Regions from separate parts of the Streptococcus suis S735 genome, predicted to be linked through region 1. Evidence: riboswitches for the same ligand, from Rfam matches in the RefSeq annotation. Region 1 holds a riboswitch; the other holds the start of a gene.
The links. Region 1 has a riboswitch for thiamine pyrophosphate ahead of thiT (energy-coupled thiamine transporter ThiT). Riboswitches for the same ligand answer to the same signal wherever they lie in the genome.
Positions count from the first base shown of each region.

Region 2: another riboswitch for thiamine pyrophosphate. It lies ahead of YYK_RS03495 (HAD family hydrolase); the one in region 1 lies ahead of thiT (energy-coupled thiamine transporter ThiT).

Region 1 covers NC_018526.1:493,712-501,636, reverse strand. Annotated here, with positions in the region: gene YYK_RS02545 (hypothetical protein) at 1-291, opposite strand, end outside; gene YYK_RS02540 (glycoside hydrolase family 25 protein) at 404-1,258, shown strand; TPP riboswitch at 1,282-1,377, shown strand; gene thiT (energy-coupled thiamine transporter ThiT) at 1,436-1,984, shown strand; gene YYK_RS02530 (DUF368 domain-containing protein) at 2,087-2,929, shown strand; gene YYK_RS02525 (YbaK/EbsC family protein) at 2,929-3,411, shown strand; gene YYK_RS02520 (histidine phosphatase family protein) at 3,414-4,040, shown strand; gene lysS (lysine--tRNA ligase) at 4,143-5,633, shown strand; gene YYK_RS02505 (LLM class flavin-dependent oxidoreductase) at 6,221-7,285, opposite strand; gene YYK_RS02500 (ABC transporter permease) at 7,411-7,925, opposite strand, start outside.
Region 2 covers NC_018526.1:705,515-713,439, reverse strand. Annotated here, with positions in the region: gene YYK_RS03515 (Crp/Fnr family transcriptional regulator) at 1-611, opposite strand, end outside; gene thiE (thiamine phosphate synthase) at 1,095-1,784, opposite strand; gene thiM (hydroxyethylthiazole kinase) at 1,777-2,562, opposite strand; gene thiD (bifunctional hydroxymethylpyrimidine kinase/phosphomethylpyrimidine kinase) at 2,567-3,364, opposite strand; gene YYK_RS03495 (HAD family hydrolase) at 3,361-4,008, opposite strand; TPP riboswitch at 4,343-4,432, opposite strand; gene pcrA (DNA helicase PcrA) at 4,495-6,774, opposite strand; gene nox (H2O-forming NADH oxidase) at 7,063-7,925, opposite strand, start outside.

The sequences.
Region 1 (7,925 bases):
TTTGATAAAAGGACCGATTGCCAACCACCATATAAATTGGATAAAAGCAAAACTAAGAACTTGCCACAAAACAACTGTGCCAAATCCAAAAAGCAAGCCACTCCCTACCATCACTAGTATCATCAATATCCAGCTCTCCAGCAAACTGAAATAGGACAGAACAATGAGGAAAATAGCCGTGAGAGGCTTTATATTGGGCAACGGTCCAAAAACCACCCTTAAAACAATCGTCAAAGAGGACAGAACAACTAGCTGACTAACACGTCTTACTTTTTCACTTTTGTCATGCATACCAATTTAGCCTACCCTATTCCCTTTATTATGTCAAGTTCAGATAATCTTTTACTATTTCTTGAATCGTATTTTTTTGATTTTTTCATGATTTTACGGTAGAATTGAGGAGATGAGAAAGAAACTAAATCCGATGATTGTTGTTGGTTTTTTCCTATCCTTCTTTGCTCTTATTTTCATCACTGGGGTGACTGGAAATACTGTAAATAAGACGGAGGTAGCTAACGAACCCGCAGTCACACAATCAAACACCAGTACAAGTTCTAAAACAACAAATTCTAGTTCGAGTTATTACATTGCAAATGCGCTCGAAATGAAACCTATCATCGACGTTTCTGCTTGGCAGAGACCGTCTGAAATTGACTACGATACCCTTAGCAAAAACATTTCTGGCGCCATCGTTCGTATTCAAAGTGGATCACACACTAAAAACGAAAATACTGCGACTGATAAAAATGGGTTAGATAAATCCTTTGATACCCATATTAAAGAATTTCAAGCAAGAAATATACCTGTTGCTGTCTATGCCTATGTCACGGGAAATAGTATTGAGAACATGCGAGAGGAAGCTCGAAGCTTTTATAAGGCCGCAAATAAGTACAAGCCAACCTTCTATTGGTTAGACGTCGAAGAATATACCATGGATGATATGAATGCTGGAGTGGAGGCTTTTCGAAAAGAGTTAGAAACTCTCGGCGCTAAAAACATTGGAATTTACGTCGGAACCTATTTCATGGAAGACCACAGCATCAATGTGGATAAATTTGACGCTATTTGGATTCCTACATACGGTGATGATTCTGGCTACTACAATGCCGCTCCAAATACTGACTTGAACTACGATCTTCACCAATATACCTCACGTGGTTATGTAAACGGCTTTGAGCACCACCTAGACCTCAACATTATTACTACCCTGAAGGATCCTAATGAAGTTTATCAGAAACTATTTACAACACCCGAATAAAATGATACAATTTCACTAATTACATATACACAAAGGAGTGCTTCGGCTGAGATCGCAACTGCGAAATCCTCGAACCTGATCTAGTTAAAACTAGCGTAGGAATTGTGTGCTTTATAGAATGATACTATACTCTGCTATAAACACTCCTTTGTTGACCATCTACAAAGGAGTCTTTTTATGCCCACATCAAAATTACCCATCCTAGCTGAAGTTGCTATCTTTTCTGCCATTGCCCTCGTCTTTGACAAAATCCCGCTCTTTACAATGCCCCAAGGTGGATCTGTGTCTTTAGTCATGCTTCCAATCTTACTGCTTGCTCTGCGCCACGGACTAGGGGTAGGAGTTCTTACTGGTGGTATTGTAGGAACCATTCAACTTTTCTACGGTGGCTACTTCCTAAACGTTTTTCAAGTTTTTCTCGACTACGCATTTTCTTACGCCGGAATTGGTTTAGCAGGTTTAGTGGCACCCACCCTATCCAAACAAAACAATCTAAAAAATGCTACTCTCATCATTACTCTGGCTAGTTTTCTAGGAGGAAGCATCCGATTGTTAGCCACCTTCTTATCAGGAATTATTTTCTACGCAGACTACGCTCCAGATGGTATGCCTGTCTGGTTCTATTCCTTTACCTACAATATCAGCTATATTCTTCCTTCCACAGCAATTGCCTCTATTCTGCTCATTTTACTCTATAGAGCAAGACCAGGTTTTTACAATCTTTAACCAAAACTGCCTGCTGGATTTTATCTAACAGGCAGTCTTTTTAATTATTTTTACTTGCTTTATGCTATAATAGGAACGTTATAATACATTTTGGAGGAAATTATGGCTTCTTGGATTTCAAGAATTATTAAAGGTATGATTATCGCACTCGGCTTTATCTTACCTGGTGTCTCTGGGGGGGTACTCGCTGCTATCCTCGGAATCTATGAGCGACTAATTGGATTTTTAGCAAATATTCGAAAAGATTTCAAGGAAAACTTTCTTTATTTTGTTCCTGTAGGAATTGGTGGAATTTTGGGAATCGCACTTTTCTCTTTCCCTGTAGAATTTTTATTGCAACATTTCCAAGTCCCAGTTTTGTGGGCCTTTGCGGGAGCAATCGTGGGAACGATTCCTAGCCTACTTAAAGAATCAACTCAAAAGAGCAAACGAGATAGCATTGATTTGGCTTGGTTGATTGGGACATTCATTATTTCTGGCCTCCTACTTTACAATTTGAGCGATCTTGTCGGGACACTTCCAGCTACTTTTGCTAGTTTTGTATTGGCAGGTGCCTTGATTGCTTTAGGGGTACTTGTTCCTGGACTCAGCCCTTCAAACTTACTATTGATTTTGGGTATCTACACGCCAATGCTAAATGGTTTCAAATCACTTGATCTATTCGGTACCTTCCTACCAATCGCAATCGGTGGCGTTCTTGCAATGGTTGCATTTTCAAAAGCAATGGACCACGCTCTGAAAGTATACCATTCACGTGTTTATCACTTTATTATTGGTATCGTTTCATCTTCTACTCTCCTAATTTTGATTCCACAAGCAAGTAATAAAGAGTCTATTTCCTATGCTGGCGCTAACTTTGTTACATGGATTGCTGCTATTGTCCTATTTATACTAGGAGCATGGTTAGGGCTTTGGATGAGTAAACTTGAGGAAAAATATAAATAATGGCAAAAAAGGTTAAAATAAAGAAAACCTTGGTGGACCAAATATTGGACAAGGCTAAGATCAATCATGATAGCCTTGTTTTAAATGCCTTCGAAGGTCAACTTCCACCAGGAATTGAAGAACACGAAATTTACAAAACACTGGCATTAACTGGAGATAAAACTGGACCAATTATCGGCATTATCCCAATCACAGAACACCTGTCTGAGAAACAATTAGCCAAGATCTCTGGCAATAAAAAAGTGAGTATGATTCCGCAAAAGGACTTGGAAAAGACAACTGGCTACATCCATGGTGCCAACAATCCCGTAGGCATTCGTCAGAAGCATAATTTCCCAATCTACATTGATCAATCTGCCCTTGAACTCGGTCACTTGATTGTCTCTGCTGGAGAAATTGGTCGGTCGATTCGAATTGACAGTCAGGTATTAGCTGATTTTGTAAAAGCTGACTTTGCCGATTTGATCGAGGGGAGGGACTAGACTTGAAAATCTACTTTGTCCGTCACGGTAAGACCGAATGGAATTTGGAGGGACGCTTTCAAGGCTATTCTGGAGATTCAGCTCTCTTGCCTGAATCTTATCAGGATTTAGAAAAACTAGGCAAATACCTTGCTGAAATCCCCTTTGATGCTATTTATTCTAGTGATTTGCAGCGCGCACATAGCACTGCCGTAGAAATTGCCAAAGCCAATCACCATTGCCAAACCATTCTAACCACGCAACAATTACGTGAATGGAATTTTGGAACGCTGGAAGGAAGCAAGATGGCAATTTTTCGTGCCATCTATCCCAAACAAGCCTGGGCACTCAAACATAATCTAGCACTTTTTAACAATGACTTATTTGAAGCTGAGAGCGTTCGCCAGGTAACTCAACGAATGGTGGACTTTGTCCAATCGCTGAAAGGGCAAGACATGGAAACAGTCCTCATCGTCAGCCATGGTGCTTTTCTAACCGCTTCTATCCATCGCCTACTTGGTTTTCCACCAGCCCAACTGCGTCACCGAGGTGGTTTGGATAATGCATCGGTTACTATTTTAGAAACAAGCGATTTCGAAAACTTTACAGAATTAGCTTGGAATGATACCAGCTATAAAGCAAAACAGTAGAATTTTCTGCTGTTTTTTCCTATCCTATTAGCAATTTATACTGATTTTTTCTCTCTTCTATGATAAAATAGAAATAACAGACTTTGGAGGAATAAAATTTTTATGTCAACTGAACATTTTGAAGAATTAAATGACCAACAGATTGTCCGTCGTGAGAAAATGACGGCTCTTGCTGAACAAGGCATTGACCCATTTGGAAAACGTTTTGAGCGTTCTGCCAACTCAGCTGAATTGAAGGCCCAGTACGAAGACAAATCAAAAGAAGACTTGGAAGAATTAGGGCAAACAGCAATCATTGCAGGTCGTATTATGACCAAGCGTGGTAAGGGTAAGGCAGGTTTTGCTCACATTCAAGACCGCGAAGGCCAGATTCAAATCTACGTTCGTAAGGATGATGTTAGCGAAGAAAACTATGAAATCTTCAAAAAAGCAGACCTAGGTGACTTTATCGGTGTCGAGGGAGATGTCTTCAAGACAAACGTTGGTGAGTTGTCTATCCATGCTCGCAAGTTGACTCACTTGTCTAAAGCGCTCCGCCCATTGCCAGAAAAATTCCACGGTTTGACAGACATCGAGACCCGCTACCGCAAACGTTATTTGGACTTGATTACTAACCGCGAGAGCTTTGATCGCTTTGTGACCCGCTCAAAAATTATCTCAGAAATCCGCCGTTACCTTGACGGACTTGGTTTCTTGGAAGTGGAAACACCAGTTCTTCACAACGAAGCTGGTGGTGCTGCAGCTCGTCCATTCATCACCCACCACAATGCCCAAAACATTGACATGGTCCTTCGTATCGCGACAGAACTCCACCTCAAACGCCTGATTGTCGGCGGTATGGAACGCGTTTATGAAATCGGCCGCATCTTCCGTAACGAAGGTATGGATGCGACCCACAACCCTGAGTTCACTTCCATTGAGGTTTACCAAGCTTATGCAGACTACCAAGACATCATGGACTTGACCGAAGGTATTATCCAGCACACTGCCAAGGCTGTTGTCGGTGATGGTCCGGTGACTTATCAGGGCACTGAAATTGCTATCCACGAGCCATTCAAGCGTATCCACATGGTTGACGCTATTAAGGAACAAACTGGCGTGGACTTCTGGCAAGAGATGAGCTTCGAGGAAGCAAAAGCCCTTGCAGCTGAGCACAAGGTCCCTGTGGAAAAACACCATACAGAAGTTGGTCAAATCATCAACAGCTTCTTTGAAGAATACGTTGAAGCAACTCTTATCCAACCAACCTTTGTCTATGGTCACCCAGTAGCCGTATCTCCACTGGCTAAGAAAAACGATGAAGACCCACGCTTCACAGATCGCTTCGAGCTCTTCATCATGACCAAGGAATACGGAAATGCCTTTACAGAATTGAACGACCCAATCGACCAATTGGAACGCTTTGAAGCCCAAGCCAAGGCTAAAGAACTCGGTGACGACGAAGCGACAGGCGTTGACTACGACTACATCGAAGCCCTCGAATACGGTATGCCACCAACAGGTGGACTTGGAATCGGTATCGACCGCCTCTGCATGCTCTTGACAGATACAACTACTATTCGGGATGTGTTGCTATTCCCTACTATGAAGTAAGCAAGAGTAGCTTGCTAGGTTTGTTTTCACTAGGATGTTCAAATCGCTCTCCAGTTTCTTGGCGATTGGCTGAAAAGGTCTACCAGACCTTCTCACTCCCGACGATGAAATAAAAATTACAAACTGTTTAACACCGTTACGTAAAACACTCTTGGAAATTCCAAGAGTGTTTTTGCATTCAAAAATCCCAACCACATGGTCAGGTTTTTCAGGAGATTATGAAAAATATTTAGGATTGGGAGTGGGAAAGAACTCAAATAATCATAGAGAGTTCGTCAACAAGTTCATATTTCCAGTTGTTGAGCTGAAACAGTCTATCCCCAGACTGTTTCACTCCCACCCCCGCACAGCTCCAAAGGTTTGGGGAACCTTTGGAGGTCGGAGATAGAGCGAACAGAGTTCGCTACAGAACAGTCAGAATAGTGACTGTTGGAGGTCGGAAATAAAGCGAACACCGTTCGCTTCAGCCGTAGAGGAAGATGTGGAGTGTAAAACACGAACAAATCTTCCAATCAACCACTGCGCTGAGATGTTGACTCCACTTTAGAGAAGTGAGGCTATTATAACGTCCCATCCTTTTTATCTCATCAGTCCTGGGACTGATTCTCTTCTTTTTTTGCAAAATAATCTCGGACAATTGGCACAACTTCTTTTCCGTAGAGTTCGATAGCACGGAGGACATCTTCATGTGGCATTGAGCCGATTGGGAGATGGAGGAAGAAACGGTCCAAGTCAAGTGTTTCAATAGTCTTGATAATTTTTTCAGCAACTCGTTTTGGATCTCCGACGATGGTTGCTCCTTCGTCTGTCAGAGAGTAGAGATATTGCGCCTTGGTCATCTCGCTCCAATGTGGGCGGTCTTTGGCAATATTGTCCGTAATTACTTTAGTTGGATGATAGTATTCTTCCACAGCCTTGTCATGGTCGTCTGCAATCCAACCCCAAGAATGGGCTGCAACTTTCGTTTTCTTTGGATCATGACCTGAGTTGCGAGCAACCTTGCGATAAGCATCGACTAAAGGTTTAAAGCGATGGGCACCTGCACCAATGACTGCATACACGATTGGCAGGCCTTTCTTAGCAATCTTGATGGTGGACTCTACATTGCCCCCAGTTGCAACCCAGATCGGAAAATCTTCCTGAACAGGACGTGGATAGACTGGCTTATTATCGACTGACTGGGTAAAATGCCCATCCCACTTGAGATTGGTTTCCTTGCCGATTTCCAGAAGCATATCTAGCTTTTCATCGAAGAGTTCTTCATAGTCGTGGAGATCATAGCCAAACAAGGGGAATGACTCCGTAAAGGAACCACGACCCGCCATGATTTCCGCTCTGCCATTTGACAAAGCATCAATGGTGGTGTACTGCTGATAGAGCCTTACAGGATCCATGGAGGAAAGGATTGAAACTGCTGATGTTAGCTTGATATGCTTGGTATTGACGGCACCAGCTGCCAGCACAATCTCAGGTGCAGAAACCGCAAAATCTTCTCGGTGATGCTCCCCAATCCCATAAACATCAAGTCCCACCGCATCAGCTAGTTCGATTTCTTTGACTAGCTGGCGAATCCGCTCGTCGTGGCTGTAAGTTTCCCCTGTTTTTTCTAGTGGAGTTGTTTCGCCAAATGTTGAAATACCTAATTCTACCATGATGTGTTCTCCTTTGAAATCACTATTTCTTAATTGATGCGTTTATTTTATCGCTAATTAGTGATAAATTCAATTAATTTGCTCAAAAAATAAAACGACTAGGAAAACCTAATCGTTTCAATAGATTATTCATAGCGCAAAGCTTCAATTGGATCAAGCTTAGATGCTTTGTTGGCAGGTAGTACGCCAAATACAATACCAACTACTGCTGAGAAAGCCAGACTACCTAACACAACAGGAATTGAAATTTCAGCAGCTATTCTTTCGCCCAACGCCTTGCTCACATTGAGCAAGAAAACTATTGTCTGAGCGATTGCGAGACCAATTGCTCCACCAAGAGTGGTCAAGACCATGGCTTCTATCAAGAATTGAATCAAGATATTTCCTCTAGTTGCTCCAAGCGCTTTTCGAAGACCGATTTCACGAGTCCGCTCAGTTACTGATACCAGCATGATATTCATGACACCGATACCACCAACTAGCAAGGAGATACCTGCAACAGCACCGATAAACAATGTAACGCCAGACATTTGAGATTTAAACTCCTCCAACATAGCTGACATATCATAAATCTCGTATCTCGCTTCTTTCAATCCAGTCGCTTTAGTCAGGTAATCTGCAGCAGCCTTCCCAACTTCTG
Region 2 (7,925 bases), 210 kb from region 1:
ATGATTTGCTTTTCTTTAAATTCTTTTAACAATCGATTGATACTCCGTTGGGTAACCGCCATCTCTTGACTCAATCTTTCCGAATTAAACTGTAATGATGCTAATTTTTTTCCTCCAAATTGCTCCAGCAAATAGTATGCAAGTCGCTGTCTAAGATCATATAGACTATTGCGCTTCATACGATTACACATACGATAGGAATTTTCACAAATCTTCTTAATAAACAAACTACTAAAGTTTTGATCTAATGCCATCCAACTCGAAAGTGTATCTTTATCTATTTCCAAAGCGATAATATCACCAACTCCTTTCACATAACTAATATACGGAACTTGTTGAAATATTTCCATTTCTCCAATCAAGTCACCAGACTGACTACAACAAAGAAAATATTTTTTCCCATTTTCCGATTCCGAGTAAACATTGACCCTCCCCTCAACAATAATATACATATACTGATAGATCTCCCCTTGCTCCAACTCAAATTCACCATCTTCGAATCTCTTGACATGTATTTTACGCAAGATTTCATATGGGCAAAGCTTTAGTAATGAATATACATCTGGATTCATCTCGATTATATCCAATAGTAGATGCATTTTCAAAATCATACACGCTCCTTTCTTTATTGTTACCACAACAATGATAACGCTTTCTTTTTTGCAAGTAAAGGAATTCCGTCCGATTCAATAGCAAAAAAACATATCCAATGTCATAATACACAAACATTTTAAGGACAAATGTCTTCTTGTTTTACGATTTGTTCCAGATTTCTAAGCCATACTTTATAAATAAATTTTGATAAAATCTTCCTAATTCCAAGAGCTTTTAAACTCTAATTTGTATTACTTAACTTCTACTCATTTCGAATGATGAATGTTTGTATTGCTAAATGCGGATTCCATTACAAAAGATGATTTAATTTTTTGTGAAGTAGTCAGATTTTCTGAAATATTTAACACTTATTTATATAACATAATAAAATTGCGCTATTTTTAAGGCTTTTGATTTTTGTAAAGTAGAAAAACTATTTTTCTTGCCACTAATATCAACTAAGAATTCGTTTTAATATCAAATGAAAAGACCCAAATTGATTAGGGATTTTTTAGTATTTGTTTATTAGATTCTACTTGATTAAATTTTAAAATCATTGCTTGCATCCCATCCACCAATATCTTGGTTGCTTTGTAGGGGTCTTCAGCATGGGAAATGGCTGAGATAACAGCTATGCCATCTGCACCTGCTTGGAGAACTTCCTTACAATCTTTAGCAGATAACCCTCCTATCGCAACCATGGGAATATCGGAATTGAGTTTCCTTAATTGCTTTAATCCATCCATTCCAATGGCTGGGCTAGCATCATCCTTAGATAGAGTAGGAAAAACAGGTCCGCTTCCGATATAATCAACTAGATCAATAGGCGAATTGAGGTATTCTTCTTTTGTTCCAACTGATAGTCCAATTATTTTCCCTGGGAAGAGCTGTCTCGCTTCTACTACTGACAAATCTTCCTGTCCAAGGTGTATTCCATCAGCATCAATGGCACGTGCTAACTCAACATCATCATTAATGATTAATGGAACCTGATAGCGGTGACACAGGTGTTGAACTTGTTTTGCCAACAGTAGTTTATCAGCCCCTGTTAAACCTTGCTCACCTTTTTCACGAAATTGAAAACAAGTGATTCCTGCCTGCAATGCCTTTTCCAGTACATCCAAAAATTTGCCTTTTGGACAATCTGACGTGCCACAAATAAAGTAAACTTGAAGCATTTTTCTATTCATAATGAATGACCTTTTTATTTTCTTCAACCTCTTCTGATTGGATTGCATAGAGGCTATTTATAAACTCAATCTGGAAGGTTCCTGGTAGTGAGGTTTTCTGCTCTGCCATTTCTCCAGCGATCGAATAAGCCGATAGGACCTCTTCCAAACAATCCAATAATGAATCCTCATCAGCCAGGTGAATAAAGGCAGCCAGAACTGCTCCCAGCAGGCATCCTGTCCCTGTCACTAGTGGCATTAACTCACTACCATTTTCCAAAATCCGAACCTGATGATTCACAGCGACAGCATCTTTTTTTCCTGTAATCACAACAGGAATTCCTAATTGTTGGTTGGCTCTGAGAGCAAGTTCACCTACATTGTCAATCTGAGCAGAATCTACCCCTTTCGTTTCAATACTTTCACCAATCAAGGCTGCAATTTCTCCTGCATTCCCACGAACGAGTGAAATAGTATGATGATGTAACAGATCCAAGGTAACTTTCTTGCGATAGGCACCAGCACCTGCCGCAACAGGATCTAAGACAGTAGGTACACCATATTTCTCAGCAATATCCAAGGCAGATTTGTATAGTTCCCAAGTTTCATTGGTCAAGGTTCCTGTATTAATCAATAACCCCTTTGTATAGGGAAGTAGATCCTCCAAATCTTCTGGATACTCGCTCATTGCAGGTGAGGCACCGAGAGCAAGTAAGCCATTAGCTGTAAAATTTTTGACTACATCATTCGTAATACAAATGGTCAAGGGATTTTGACTACGTAATTTTTCCAAATACATCTAGTTACTCTCCTCTGTAGGTGGTATGATTGACAGGACCATTTCCATGCCCCAGTTCTAGAGCAGTCTGAATTGCTTCTGTAATAAATCGTTTGGCAGTTTCGACTGCTTTTGCTACTGTCCGACCTTTCGCCAACTCTGCAGTAATGACTGCCGCGTAGGTACAACCTGTACCATGGGTATGGTTCGTAGAAATGCGTGCTGCACTGATGACACTAATCTCACCATCTTCTAAAAATAAGTAGTCAGATGCCGCCTTTGCCAGATGTCCACCCTTAATGACCACATTTTTTACCCCAAGTTCTTTCCGAATCCAACGGCCCGCATTCATGATGTCATTTTCACTTTTCAGTGTTCTACCGACTAGAACTTCTGCTTCCGGTAGATTCGGTGTAATGATGGTAGCAAGGGGCAGTAATTTTGTTTTCAGCGCTTTGATTGCATCCTCTTCAATCAAACGGTCTCCACTCGTTGCGACCATAACAGGATCCAAGACATATGGACACTTCTGTTTTGCAAGATAGCTTGCGACAAGCTCAATGGTCTCGACTTGTGCTAACATTCCAGTTTTTATTGCATCTGGAACAATGTCCTGAAAGACACTTTTCAATTGTTCTTCTAAAATTTCCTGATCAAGATGACGAATTAGTTGCACCCCTTTGGTATTTTGAGCAACGACACTCGTCACGACTGCCATACCATAAACTGATCTAGCCTGAAAGCTCTTCAAATCAGCCATAATGCCTGCTCCGCCTGTTGGATCTGTTCCTGCTATTGATAATGCTACATGTAAAGATGTCATTTTCTATCCTCCAAAATTGGTATTAATTCACTTAATTGCTTGATGCTAACTATACCTGTATTCTCATCAGAAAAAGGGGAATTTGGATGTTCTATATAAACTCCCGCTATTCCTAACTCATGTCCAATACAAAGATTGTTCTTATTATCCTCGACCATTACGATATTGGCTGGATCTATCCGTTCCTGATGTAGGATGAATTGGTAAAACTCCCTATTTTTATCGCTTCCAAACAGATTCAAACTGCTAAATAGTTTCACAAAATAGTTTGAAAGATGATGGGATGACAATCCTAGTTCAGCCAGCTCCAGATAGTTTGAAGTGACTGCGTACATGACTGCACCTTTTGCCTTCAATGTAGATAGGAGTTCATGCACACCATCCATCAAGGAAATATCTCTATATAGTGATTGCAGTTGATTCATTTTTTGCCTTTCAAGTTCATTCTCATCTAAGGAATTCTCCACAAGTTGCAATAAATACCCGTTGACATCTTCCATTGGAATACGCCAAAGTTCTTCCCTTATCTGCTGGGTATAAGCAACCCCGTGATGTTTCAAAATTCCTTGAACCACCTGATCCCAGACCCCATAGGAATCAAAGATAACGCCATCAAGGTCAAACCAAATGACCATTTTGTTCATCTATATCTCCTTTCTCTTTTTCTCGGTGAAAATGTAAATTGAAGGGGCTAAGGGGATTTGTGAAAATACTATTAATTGTATTAGCCTTATCATCAGTTTCGCCTTGTCGAACTCTACGAAAGTGACTTATTGCGCATATCTTATTTCCATCGTAGTATAGCCTCTAGGCTGGTCGAGCTACCTGCACTCAATTCCGTATTTCTGAGAACTCTTCATTCGACAATAGAAAAAACTCCATCTGATGGTTTATCAAATGGAGTTACACCTACGATGATTGATGACCAGTAAATACAGTATTCTATACTAGAATACAAATATAGTACTTGTCAACAAAATTTGTTGATACACATTTCCCTTCGGCAGTCCTAACTGCATCAGGTTCGATGGGTATAATCTCAGCCTCTTGGCACCCCAAATGTTCTATTCAATTTTACAAAAATACTTTATCATATTTTCGAGCTTACTGCAATTATTTTTTAACTAAATTTAATCTTCTTTACTTATCGGCGCTAAGCTTGCCAAGACTTTTTTGAGTCCCATATCAGGGAAATTGATTTTGAGTTCTTGATTGCTGCCTGAACCTGATACTTCAAGGACTGTTCCGCGGCCCCATTTCTTATGGACTGCGATGTCACCAACTGACCAGTTGGTGCCTGAGCTTGACGATTGGTTGCTTGATGCGAAGGGCATACTACCTCCGAGCTTGGCAGATGGTTGTACGGATGCTTTTCGACTTTGTAGGGCTTGTTGCAAGCTCATGCCTTGTCCAAACTGTGTCGCTCTGCCATTGACATAAGAAGCCTTAAAGCTAGTATTAGCTGGACGAGCGAGGCCTTGATAATCAAGCAAGTCACTGGAAATTTCTCGAATAAAGCGGCTTGGTTGGTTGTAGTTGGTGCGACCGAAAAGGAGTCGAGAATTGGCATTGGTCAGGTAGAGAGTCTGCTCAGCACGGGTGATGCCTACGTATGCCAAACGACGTTCTTCCTCCAATTCGTCCTCTTCTTCTGCTGCACGACTAAGTGGGAAGACATTTTCCTCCATACCAATCAAGAAGACAACTGGAAATTCCAGACCTTTGGCTGCGTGGAGGGTCATAAGAGTCACTTCTGAAGATTCTGTATCGCCATCATCTGTGTCAGCAATCAGGGCCAAATCAAGCAGGAAGCGTGTTAATTTATCTAGACCTGTCTCTTCTTCCTCAACATCCTTTTCATCAAAGTTTTTGGTAACAGAAAGGAATTCCTGGATGTTTTCAATGCGGGCATTTGCTTCCAGGGTATTTTGTGCTGCAAGGGCATCGATGTAGCCTGTTTGGTTCAATACTGCCTCGACTACTTGGGTAACCGTCAAGTTGTCTAATTGATTGCGAAGATTATAGAGGAGATTGGCTAGGTCAAAGACTGCCTGCGCTGCCTTGCCCTTGACTGGTGACAACATAATATCCTGAGAAGCTTCTAGCAAGGACATACTGTGGCTGGTCGCAAAATCACGGAGTTTGTCAACCGTACCAGGTCCAACGCCACGTTTGGGCTCATTGACAATGCGTTCATAGGAGATATTATCCGATGGATTTGCAATGATATTCAAATAAGAAATCACATCCCGGATTTCCTTACGGCTGTAGAACTTGGTTCCTCCAACCATGGTATAAGGGATATTAGATTTGAGCAGGGCTTCTTCAATGGTACGTGATTGGGCATTGGTACGGTAGAGAACTGTAAAATCCTTATAAGCCTTGCCTTCTCGGTGCAACTGGTCAATCTGCCCTGCGACAAAAATCGCCTCGTCATTCTCATCTCTGGCACGATAGTAAGTAATCAAATCCCCTTGGGCATTCTGTGTCCAGAGTTTTTTGGGACGTCGATTGCGGTTGTTTTCGATGACCTCATTGGCAGCCTGCAAGACGTTCTTGGTCGAACGATAGTTTTCCTCCAAAAGCACAACCTTGCTCTCTGGATAGTCCTTTTCAAAGTCCAGGATATTTTGCATATCCGCACCACGCCAACCATAGATAGACTGGTCCGCATCTCCGACCACGCAGATATTCTTGAAACGTGATGCCAGGAGCTTGACTAATTGGTACTGGGCATGGTTGGTATCCTGATACTCATCGACATGGATATACTGGAATTTCTGCTGGTAATAGGTCAGGACCTCTGGATTTTGGTCAAAAAGGCGGAGCGTCAACATAATCAAATCATCAAAGTCAACGGCCTCTGACTGTCTTAGTTCCTTTTGATAAGCCGTGTAGCATTTAGCAACAATCTGCGTGTATAGGTCGCCTGCCTGCGCTTCAAATGCCTTGTCATCAATCAAGTCGTTTTTGGCATTGGAAATGGTGCCCAGGATAGAACGTTCACTCCACTTTTTCGGATCTAGATTGAGATTTTTTAAAATCCGTTTCATGAGACTGCGTTGCTCACCTGGATCGACAATCGTAAAATTGCGATTGTAACCGATATGGTCAGCATCCCGACGCAAAATCCGCACACACATGGAGTGGAAGGTAGCTATCAAACAGGCTTGCGTGGCAGGATTGAGGGCATAGGCCCGCTCCTTCATCTCCCGTGCCGCCTTGTTGGTAAAGGTAATGGCTAGGATATTCCAAGGATTGACCATTTTTTCATCAATCAAATAAGCGATACGGTGGGTCAGGACTCGCGTCTTACCCGAACCAGCCCCTGCCATAATCAAAAGCGGACCTTCCGTCGTCTGTACCGCTTCTGCCTGTCTGTCATTCATTCCGTTTAATAATGGGTTCATTTTCTCATACTTTCTTAGAACATGTATTACAAGTGGAGTGCTTTTAAATAAGAGATAGTTTTTCGCTAATCAAGGCAGTTTTTTGAAGGAATACCGACTGTATTTTTTGAAAAACAAACGATGAATAGCTGAAAAACTAGGCTTAGATGGAAGTACTACACTGTGAATACAGGTTCGTTATAATCATTCTCTCCATTATACCAAAAAATCTCTCGATAGACAGTTCAATGTGATAGATGGCAAGCAAAAAAAGCCCAGAGTCATCTCTGAGCTTTTGTATTCAATTAATTATTCAGCACCCAAGGCAGCTACTGTGATGTAGTTGTATGGTTTGTTGAAGTGTGGCAAGAAGAACAAGTCTGTCAAGGCCAATTTTTCGATTGTTACACCTTCTTGGATTGCCAATGAGAAGAGGTGGATACCCAATGAGATGTCTTCACGAGCAGCCATTTGCGCACCAAGGATACGACGTGAATCTTTATCGTAAACAATCTTGATAGTGACAGGGAAGTTGCCGTGCTCCATGAATTCTGGTTTTTGGTTGTCTGTTACTTCAGTAACAGCAGCGTTCAAACCAAGACGAGTAGCTTTTTCAAGTGTCAAACCTGTTGATACAAGGTTAAGACCGTAGATAGAGATACCGTTAGAACCTTGTACACCGATACCTTCAAGGTCAGTGCCACAGATGTTGTGAGCTGCTACGATACCAGTACGTACTGCATTTGAAGCCAAAGCGATGTAGCTTGTATCGCCAGTAGCGTTGTCGTAGATTGTTGCACAGTCACCGATAGCGTAAACGCCTGGGATAGAAGTTTCTTGACGTTTGTTTACAAGGAAGGCACCATTACGGAAGCGCTCGATTCCTTCACCTGCAAGCGCAGTGTTTGGACGGAAACCAACAGCCAAGATAACCATGTCAACATCGTATTCGTTCTTGTCAGTGATGATTTTCTCAACTTTACCATTACCAGCAACTTCTTTAACAGTTTCGCCGAAGGCAAGTTTGATACCATGCTCTTCCAAGTTTTTAGCCATAAGGTCTGACAAGTCACGGTCATAGTACCCAGCCAAACATGTATCCACAACATCAATAAGTACTACTTCTTTACCTTTACGTTGGAATGCTTCCGCAAGCTCAACACCGATGTAAC